Regions from separate parts of the Sphingomonas sp. LR59 genome, predicted to be linked through region 2. Evidence: predicted binding sites of a transcription regulator. Region 2 holds the regulator's gene; the other holds the start of a gene.
What was found. The regulator LexA, encoded in region 2, represses DNA repair genes until DNA is damaged. The targets are predictions, from matches to a motif close to GTTCCNCNCTTGTTCT.
Positions count from the first base shown of each region.

Region 1 (4,424 bases), 2.2 Mb from region 2:
GTAAAGCTGCCCTTGGCCTTTGCCACCTTCTCCGGCGTGCCTTCGGCGACGATCTCGCCGCCCTTGACGCCGCCTTCGGGGCCCAGGTCGAGCACCCAGTCGGCGGTCTTGATGACGTCGAGATTGTGTTCGATCACGACGACCGTGTTGCCTTGCTCGACCAGCGCGTGGAGCACTTCGAGCAATTTCCGCACGTCCTCGAAGTGGAGCCCGGTGGTGGGTTCGTCGAGGATGTAGAGCGTGTTGCCGGTGGCGCGGCGCGAGAGTTCCTTGGCGAGCTTGACGCGTTGCGCTTCGCCGCCCGAGAGCGTCGTCGCCTGCTGGCCGACCTTGACGTAGCCGAGGCCGACCTCGACCAGCATCGCCATCTTGTCGCGGATCGGGGGAACCGCCTTGAAGAACTCGGCGGCGTCCTCGACCGTCATGTCGAGCACGTCGGCGATCGAATGACCCTTGAACTTCACCTCGAGCGTCTCGCGATTGTAGCGCGCGCCGTGGCAGACGTCGCAGGTGACGTAGACGTCGGGGAGGAAGTGCATCTCGATCTTGAGCACGCCGTCGCCCTGGCACGCCTCGCAGCGGCCGCCCTTGACGTTGAAGCTGAAGCGGCCGGGCTTGTAGCCGCGCGCCTGCGATTCCGGCAGGCCGGCGAACCAGTCGCGGATCTGCGTGAAGCTGCCGGTGTAGGTAGCGGGGTTGCTGCGCGGGGTGCGGCCGATCGGCGACTGGTCGATGTCGATGACCTTGTCGAGATACTGGAGGCCGGTGATCTTGTCGTGCTTGCCCTGGACGATGCGCGCGCCGTTCAGCTCGCGTGCGGCGGCGGCGTAGAGCGTGTCGATCGTGAAGCTCGACTTGCCCGAACCGGAGACGCCGGTGATGCAGGTGAAGGTGCCGAGCGGGAGACTTGCGGTGACGCCGCGCAGGTTGTTCGCGACCGCGTTGTGGACGGTGAGCTTCTTGCCGTTGCCTTTACGACGCGTCGCGGGGACGGGGACCTCGCGCGTGCCGTTGAGATAGTCGGCGGTGATGCTGCCCTTGGACTTGAGGATCTGCTTCAGCGTGCCCTGCGCGACGACCTGGCCGCCGCGGACGCCCGCGCCCGGGCCCATGTCGATGATGTAGTCGGCGGTGCGGATCGCGTCCTCGTCATGCTCGACGACGAGCACGGTGTTGCCGAGATCGCGCAGACGGCGGAGCGTCTTGAGGAGCATGTCGTTGTCGCGCTGGTGCAGGCCGATCGAGGGCTCGTCGAGGACGTAGAGCACGCCGGACAGGCCGCTGCCGATCTGCGACGCGAGGCGAATGCGCTGGCTCTCGCCGCCTGAGAGCGTGCCGCTGGTGCGGTCGAGGTTGAGGTAGTCGAGGCCGACATTGTTGAGGAAGCCCAGCCGCTCGACGATCTCCTTGAGGATGCGTTCGGCGATCGCGTTCTGCTGGTCGCCGAGATGCTGCGGCATGTCGGTGAAGAACTGGAGCGCGTCGACCACGGACAGGTGCGTGGCGTAGGAGATGTCCTTCATCGCGATCTTGACCGCGAGTGCTTCGGGTTTCAGGCGCGCGCCGCCGCAGACTTCGCAGGGGGCGGCGGACTGGTACTTGCTGAGCTCCTCGCGCATCCAGGCGGAGTCGGTCTGGAGCATGCGGCGGTTGAGGTTGCCGATGACGCCTTCGAACGGCTTGGAGACGTCGTATTTCTTCTTGCCGTCGATGAAGGTGAGCGTGACGGGCTTGCCCTTCGAGCCGTGCAGGATGGTGCTCTGGACCTCCGGCGGAAGGTCGGACCAGGGCGTCTCGATGTCGAACTTGAACTCGCGCGCGAGGCTGCCGAGGACCTGCATGTAATAGGGCGATGGCGGGTTGGATTTCGCCCAGGGGACGACCGCGCCCTTCTTGATGCTGAGCATGTGGTTGGGGACGACGAGATCTTCGTCGAACAGCAGCTTCTCGCCGAGCCCGTCGCAGGCCGGGCACGCGCCTTGCGGGGCGTTGAACGAGAACAGGCGCGGCTCGATCTCGGAGATGGTGAAGCCGCTGACCGGGCAGGCGAACTTTTCGCTGAAGACGATGCGGCCGTCGGGGGCGTTGTTGCCGAGGATTTCGGACTTGGGGGTGTGCGGTTCGACCGGGTCGGCGGGGTCGACATAGGCGAGCCCGTCAGCGAGTTTCAGCGCGGTTTCGAAGCTCTCGGCCAGGCGCGTGGCGATTTCGCCGCCGACGACCAGGCGGTCGACGACGACTTCGATGTCGTGCTTGTACTTCTTGTCGAGCGCGGGGGCTTCGTCGATGTCGTGGATCGTGCCGTCGATGCGGACGCGCGCGAAGCCCGCCTTCTGCCACTCGGCGAGTTCCTTGCGGTACTCACCCTTGCGGCCGCGGACGACGGGGGCGAGCAGGTACAGGCGCGTGCCCTCGGGGAGCGCCATGACGCGGTCGACCATTTGGCTGACGGTCTGCGCCGCAATGGGTTCGCCGGTGGCGGGCGAGTACGGGATGCCGACGCGCGCCCAGAGCAGGCGCATATAGTCGTAGATTTCGGTGACGGTGGCGACGGTCGAGCGCGGGTTGCGGCTCGTGGTCTTCTGCTCGATCGAGATCGCCGGCGACAGGCCCTCGATGTGGTCGACGTCGGGCTTCTGCATCAGTTCGAGGAACTGGCGGGCGTAGGCGCTGAGGCTCTCGACGTAGCGACGCTGGCCCTCGGCGTAGATCGTGTCGAAGGCGAGGCTCGACTTGCCCGACCCCGACAGGCCGGTGATCACCGTGAGCGTGTCGCGGGGGATGTCGATGTCGACGTCCTTGAGGTTGTGCTCGCGCGCGCCGCGTACGGAAATCTTGGTCAGCATAAGGTGAGTTCTACTTCTGTTCTTGGCCGGATGCCAGTGCGGGAGATAGGAACGGCAACGGGATTCCGCCAGCGCACCACGTCGGTTCGCGTTCGATGCCAAATCCCCGAAACGGACCTATCTCGCCGCTGTGATTGGCGGTGAATAGGGTATCCACGGGTCAACGCTCCACAGGGCGTCCAGTTCGTAGCGTGCCGCGTGTATTTTACCGGCCGACCCTCGACCCACCGCACACTCGACGCGGTCCTCGCCCGTTCGGCCCTACAGGGGCAGTATTTTCATGGCTGATCTGCGCATAGTCCTCGAGATCGTAGTGTCGCATCTGAACGGCATCGCCGATTATGGCTTTGCCTTCGACGGGCAACCCGTCGCGACGAGTGGCGGTAAAGGTATCTTCAAGGCCGTACCTGACCGCAAGAAATTGCTCGAATGGGTGATGATCGGTGATCCCGGTGCCACCATGAAGGTCGAAATCCTGCGCAACGGCGCGGCGATCTATACCCGCGATGCATCGACGATCCCGCCCCCACTCGGGAAGGCCTATGATGCTTTCCTGATCGACGTGCGCTGATGCTGCCGGTCCGGATGCGTGCGATCAATGCTCTCGCTTTCGCCATTGGCCTGGCGGGACATGGCGATGCCTGGGCACAGTCTTCGCCTCCCACACCCGCGACGTTACCCGCTGAGGCCGGCGCTATATCGGCCGGGCCTGTCACGGCGCCGACGATGGCAGATTACCACCGCGCACTCGCCGCAGTTGAGCGCGCGGCGCAGGCGGCGACGCGAGCCGCCGGGGCTGCCGAGGCGGCGGCGCGGGACCTGCGCCTGATCGCCAGCGGCATGACGGCCGATGCATCGTCGGTAACGTCTGGGGCCGTGGGTAAGGTCGTGCCGGGGGCCGATGCGCCCGTCGTCACGGGAGCCAACGCGCAGGGCAAGCGATCGACAATTGGAAACATGATCGTCGATCATATCGCGGACAACAGGCTTCTGGCTTTGGAAGCGGTCGAATCCGGCTCCGCAAACGGGCCCAATGACCGCTTCCTTAAATCCAGCCCAACGCCCGATCTGCAATTCATCGCATCAAGCGAGGACAAGATCGCGAGCCTGTCCTGGACGCTCGACATCAGCGGTGTGCAGACCGGGAAGCGGCTGGCAGCCGATCATCTGACGATCACCGCCGCGAGCGATCTCGATTCGAGCCATGAAGCGAAGATATTAGGTTTGGACGGGTTTTCGGGCGGCACCGAGATCGCCCTATCCTATATCCATTATTCAACCGAGGCGGACTTGAATGGTACGGAAAAGCCAGAGGTCGAGCGCGCGCGGGAGAGTTGCCTGAACGCGAATGGCGACAAGGACGACGTGGCCCAGCTGTGCGATCCCTATAGCTTTCCGACCGGCGTATCGATGTTCGTCTTACGCTATTATCCGCAAGGGCTGCGCTCGATGATCAAGGCCGCGTTGCCCGGAAACGTCGATTTTTATGGTGTGCGAGTGGCGGCGAGCCAGATCGATTTTACCTATCTCGATCGCGCCGCATTCACGACCCGCGACCAGTCCAGGCTCGGCTTCAAG
Region 1 is NZ_JASPFL010000001.1:3,859,838-3,864,261, reverse strand. It holds gene uvrA (excinuclease ABC subunit UvrA) at 1-2,846, opposite strand, end outside; gene QP164_RS18165 (hypothetical protein) at 3,127-3,417, shown strand; gene QP164_RS18160 (hypothetical protein) at 3,573-4,424, shown strand, end outside.
Region 1: a site for LexA is predicted at 2,854-2,869, ahead of uvrA (excinuclease ABC subunit UvrA). Genes of this name have one in related genera too.

Region 2 (4,424 bases):
GGTTTTGCACCGGTTGCTGTGACGACGCCGAGCGGATCGGGCGCCGGCATTCGCGTCGCTCTGTCGCACCATATCGTCTCGCGACTGGACGGCAGCGCAGGCGGCATAGCGGCAGCGCTCGCAACGGGTGACGTTGGTGCGATCAGCGAAGAGGATTCGGAGGCGATGCGCCGGGCGGGCCTCGCACATCTGCTGTCGGTTAGCGGGTTGCATATCACCGCGGCGGTGGCAGCGACGATGTTGATCGTGCTGCGGCTACTGGCGCTCAGTCCTTGGCTGGCGCTTCATGCGCGACTGCCGCTGATCGCTGCATTGGCGGGTGCGGCGGCGGCGATCGGCTATACCTTGCTGACCGGGAGCCAAGTGCCGACGATCCGGTCGTGCGTGGCCGCGTTGCTCGTGCTGGCGGCACTGGCGATGGGACGCGAGGCGATGACGTTGCGGCTCGTCGCGGCGGGAGCGGCGTGCGTCATGCTGGTATTGCCCGAATCGGCAGCCGGACCGAGCTTCCAGCTGTCGTTCGCGGCGATCACCGCGATCATGGCGCTGCACGAGCATCCTGTGATCCGCGCGTTCTTTGGTCCGCATGACGAAGGACGCGGGCGCAAACTCGCGCGGGGTGTCGCATCGCTGCTGTTGACGGGCCTGCTGGTCGAATTCGCGCTGATGCCGATCGCGGTCTATCATTTCCACAAGGCGGGGCTGTACGGCGCGTTCGCCAACATCGTCGCGATCCCGCTGACGACGTTCGTGGTGATGCCGCTGGAAGCGTTGGCACTGCTGCTCGATGCGGGCGGTCTTGGCGCGCCGATCTGGTGGCTGGTCCAACGCTCGCTCGATGCGTTGCTCTGGCTGGCGCATATCGTCGCCAGCGCTCCCGGCTCGGTGCGGTCGTTGCCCGCGATGCCGACGGCGGCGTTCGCGCTAATGATCGTCGGGGGATTTGGATTGCGCTCTGGCGGACCCAGTGGCGACGCCTCGGGCTGATGCCGCTGGCGGCCGGCGCGATCTGGGCGCTGACCACGCCAGCGCCTGACGTTCTGGTGACGGGAGACGGTCGCCACGTCGCGGTACGAACCGCGGCGGGGCTGGCGATGCTGCGCGACCGGGCGGGCGACTATACGCGCGACATGCTGGCCGAGAATGGTGGGGTGGATGGCGAGCCGCTCCTGCTCGCGGACCAACCCGATGCCCGATGCAGCCGCGATCTGTGCGTCACAGATATCGCTGGACGAGGACGGATGTGGCGCATCCTAGCGACCCGCAGCGCCTATATGGTTCCGATTGCAGAGTTCATCGCCGCCTGCCGCGGCGCCGATGTCGTCGTCAGCGACCGCGGTCTGCCGAAACGTTGTGCGCCGCGGTGGCTGAAGCTGGATCGTCGTGTGCTCCGGCGGACGGGCGGTGTCGCGCTGACCTTGGGGAGCGGGACAGTCGTGACCATCCTGAATGCAGACGATCGTCACCCCTGGCGCGATCCGCCTCTCCTCGAACGCACCGCGCACTCGTTCAAGCCGGGACATGGCAGGTTTCATAACGCAGCGTCAGCGTTTCGCGCCAGCCGAGGCCGTCAAAAGTAGAATGTTCACGCGAAGGCGCAAAGGCGCGAAGGTGATGCGATTCGGGAGACATTCACACCTCCATGAACGATAAGTCGACGTCGGTTTTTCGGTGGTCTGCGAAGGCAAATAGACGCCGATCTAAGCACCACATCTTCGCGACTTTGCGCCTTTGCGCCTTTGCGTGAACAAAATCATCCGTAGCCGTATGCGATCCCAGCGCGAAGAATTGGTTCACGCGGAGCCGCGGAGAAGTTTTTTACGATGGATGAATCGGGCTGGCTATTGTTCGGTCTTACTGCCGCAGGCATTGGAACAGCTTCGTCTCTCGCCGAACGCAATACCTCCCCGTCTCCGCGTCTCCGCGCGAACAAATTCTTCGGCTGTGTGGGTGATTGGCGACGAAATGTTCGCGCAAAGGCGCAGAGGCGCAGAGATTGAGGGTTCGAGTCGAAGTCGCGCTTATGCATCGGAGCGGGAGAGGGGCTTCCGGACGCTTGGCGGTCCTTGCTTGGGCATGTCGAAGAACTGTTCCCGACAGCTCCGAGTATCGAGTATATCGCTTAGTCTGCCGATCAGACGCGGTCACCGTCGCTAGCGGGAACGAGCGACTTAGCTCACCAGCTTGAGCGGGCGCTTTTCCTTAGCAACTAAAAACCGTGATCGGCCTGCGTCGCTGTGGCGCAGGCCGGTCCCGGTCATTCAGTCATAGCGGCGGAGGATGCCGGATAGTTTGCCTTGGACGCGGACTTGGGCGGGGGCGTAGCGTTGGGGGTCGTAGGCTCGGTTTGCAGGGTCGAGGCGGACCATGGCGCCTTCGCGGCGGAAGTATTTCAGGGTGGCTTCGCTGTCTTCGATCAGGGCGACGACGATCTCGCCGTCTCGGGCGGTCTCGGTGCGGCGAATCAGGGCGTAGTCGCCGTCTAGGATACCGGCCTCGACCATGGAGTCGCCGGAGACTTCGAGCGCATAGTGTTCACCCGAACCCAGCAGTGCGGCGGGGACGGCCAACATCGTGCTGCCTTCGAACGCTTCGATCGGGACGCCGGCGGCGATGCGGCCGTGGAGGGGGATCTCGACGACGTCGTTCGCTGGCTGTGGCGCGGTAGCGGGCGCGGGCTTTACGTTCGACGCCTTTGATGGCGCCTTTTTCTCGGCACGCTCGGGCATGCGAAGCACTTCGAGTGCGCGCGCGCGGTTCGGCAAGCGGCGGATGAAGTTGCGCTCCTCAAGCGCGCTGATCAGACGGTGGACGCCCGACTTCGACTTGAGGTCGAGGGCGTCCTTCATCTCCTCGAACGACGGCGAGACGCCGGTTTCGTTAAGGCGATCATTGATGAAGCAGACGAGTTCGTGCTGCTTGCGCGTGAGCATGGCGGTTCTCCGTCCGGAACAGACTGGGAACTTCTATGGAACATAATTAACGCCGTCAAGCGCTCGTGTTACGCGATCACGAGGATTTCCGCCGATTCGCCCTCCCTTGCCGCCGGGGCGTCGCCGGGACGGACGATGAGGCAGGTCGAGCGTGCGAGCGTAAGCAGCATCGAACTGTCCTGGATCGTCGAAGCATAGGCTTTGCCGTCGCGCAGTTCGGCGCGGAGATAGTCGGTGCGGGCGTTGTTGGCGGGCAGGTCTTCGCCGAGCAGCGCGTGGGTCGACTGGGGGAGCGGGTCGCGCGCGCCCGCCATGTGCGCGACGACGGGTTTAACGAACAGCGTCGCGGTGACGAACGCGGAGACCGGGTTACCGGGAAGGCCGAGCACCATCATCTCGCCGATCCGGCCGGCCATCATCGGCTTGCCGGGGCGCAGCGCGATCCGCCAGAAATCGATGGTGCCGCCGGCGGCTTCGATCGCCGGGCGGACGAGGTCGTGGTCGCCGACCGATGCGCCGCCGGTGGTGACTAGGAGGTCTGCCTGAACGCTTGCGAAGGCTTTGCGGAGGATCTCGAGATTGTCGGGCAGGATGCCGAGATCGATGATGTCGACGGGCATGTCGGCGAGCATCGCGGCGAGCATGATGCCGTTCGATTCGGGGAGCGCTACGCCGTCGGTGGTGGAGCCGGGGGGACGAGTTCGTCGCCGGTGGCGGCGACGGCGACGCGGATGCGGCGGTTGACGGTGAGGCTGCCGTGGCCGCCGGTTGCGGCGACGGCGATGCGGGCGGGGCTGAGGCGGTCGCCGGCGGCGATCAGGCGGGTGCCGGTGGAGAAATCGAGGCCCTTGCGGCGGGTGTTGCGGCCGAGCGTCGGGGGGCCTTCGCCGGCTAGGATCAGGGTTGCGCCGTCACGCTCGGCTTCTTCCTGGACCATGACCGTGTCGGCGCCGTCGGGCATGGCGGCGCCGGTGAAGATGCGGGTGGCTTCACCTTGGCCGACCTTGCCGGTGAAGGGGCGGCCGGCGGCGCTTTCGCCGATGACGGTCCAGGGGCCGGGGAGGTCTTCGAAGCGGATCGCGTAGCCGTCCATCGCCGAGAGGTCTGCGGCGGGCTGCGTGCGGCGGGCGAGGATGTCCTCGGCGGCCCAGCGGCCGGCGGCTTCGCGCAACGTCACGGTCTCGTAGCCGACGCGAGGGGCCATGGCGAAGAGGCGGGACTGGGCTTCGGCGACGGGGACTAGGGTCATGCTTTTGGCTCTGATATTACGTGGTTTTCCTGCTGAAAGTGCAGGAAGTTCACACGCTGGGAGACTTTTGGCGGGCGCAGTTCTGGGGTTCAGGTTTGGAACGGTCTCGTCCGGTAGAAGGTCCGGCGGGAGGGTGTGAGTTTCGGCCTTGTCTGGCGCTTTGCCATGGGTTTGGGGTGTAGGACAGGTGTTGTCGGGACTGCGGCTGCTGGCAGGGCGGTCCGTCGCAGCTACTGCCTCCT
Region 2 is NZ_JASPFL010000001.1:1,698,737-1,703,160, reverse strand. It holds gene QP164_RS07665 (ComEC/Rec2 family competence protein) at 1-987, shown strand, start outside; gene QP164_RS07660 (hypothetical protein) at 987-1,580, shown strand; gene lexA (transcriptional repressor LexA) at 2,262-2,933, opposite strand; partial or broken gene QP164_RS07650 (molybdopterin molybdotransferase MoeA) at 3,002-4,182, opposite strand.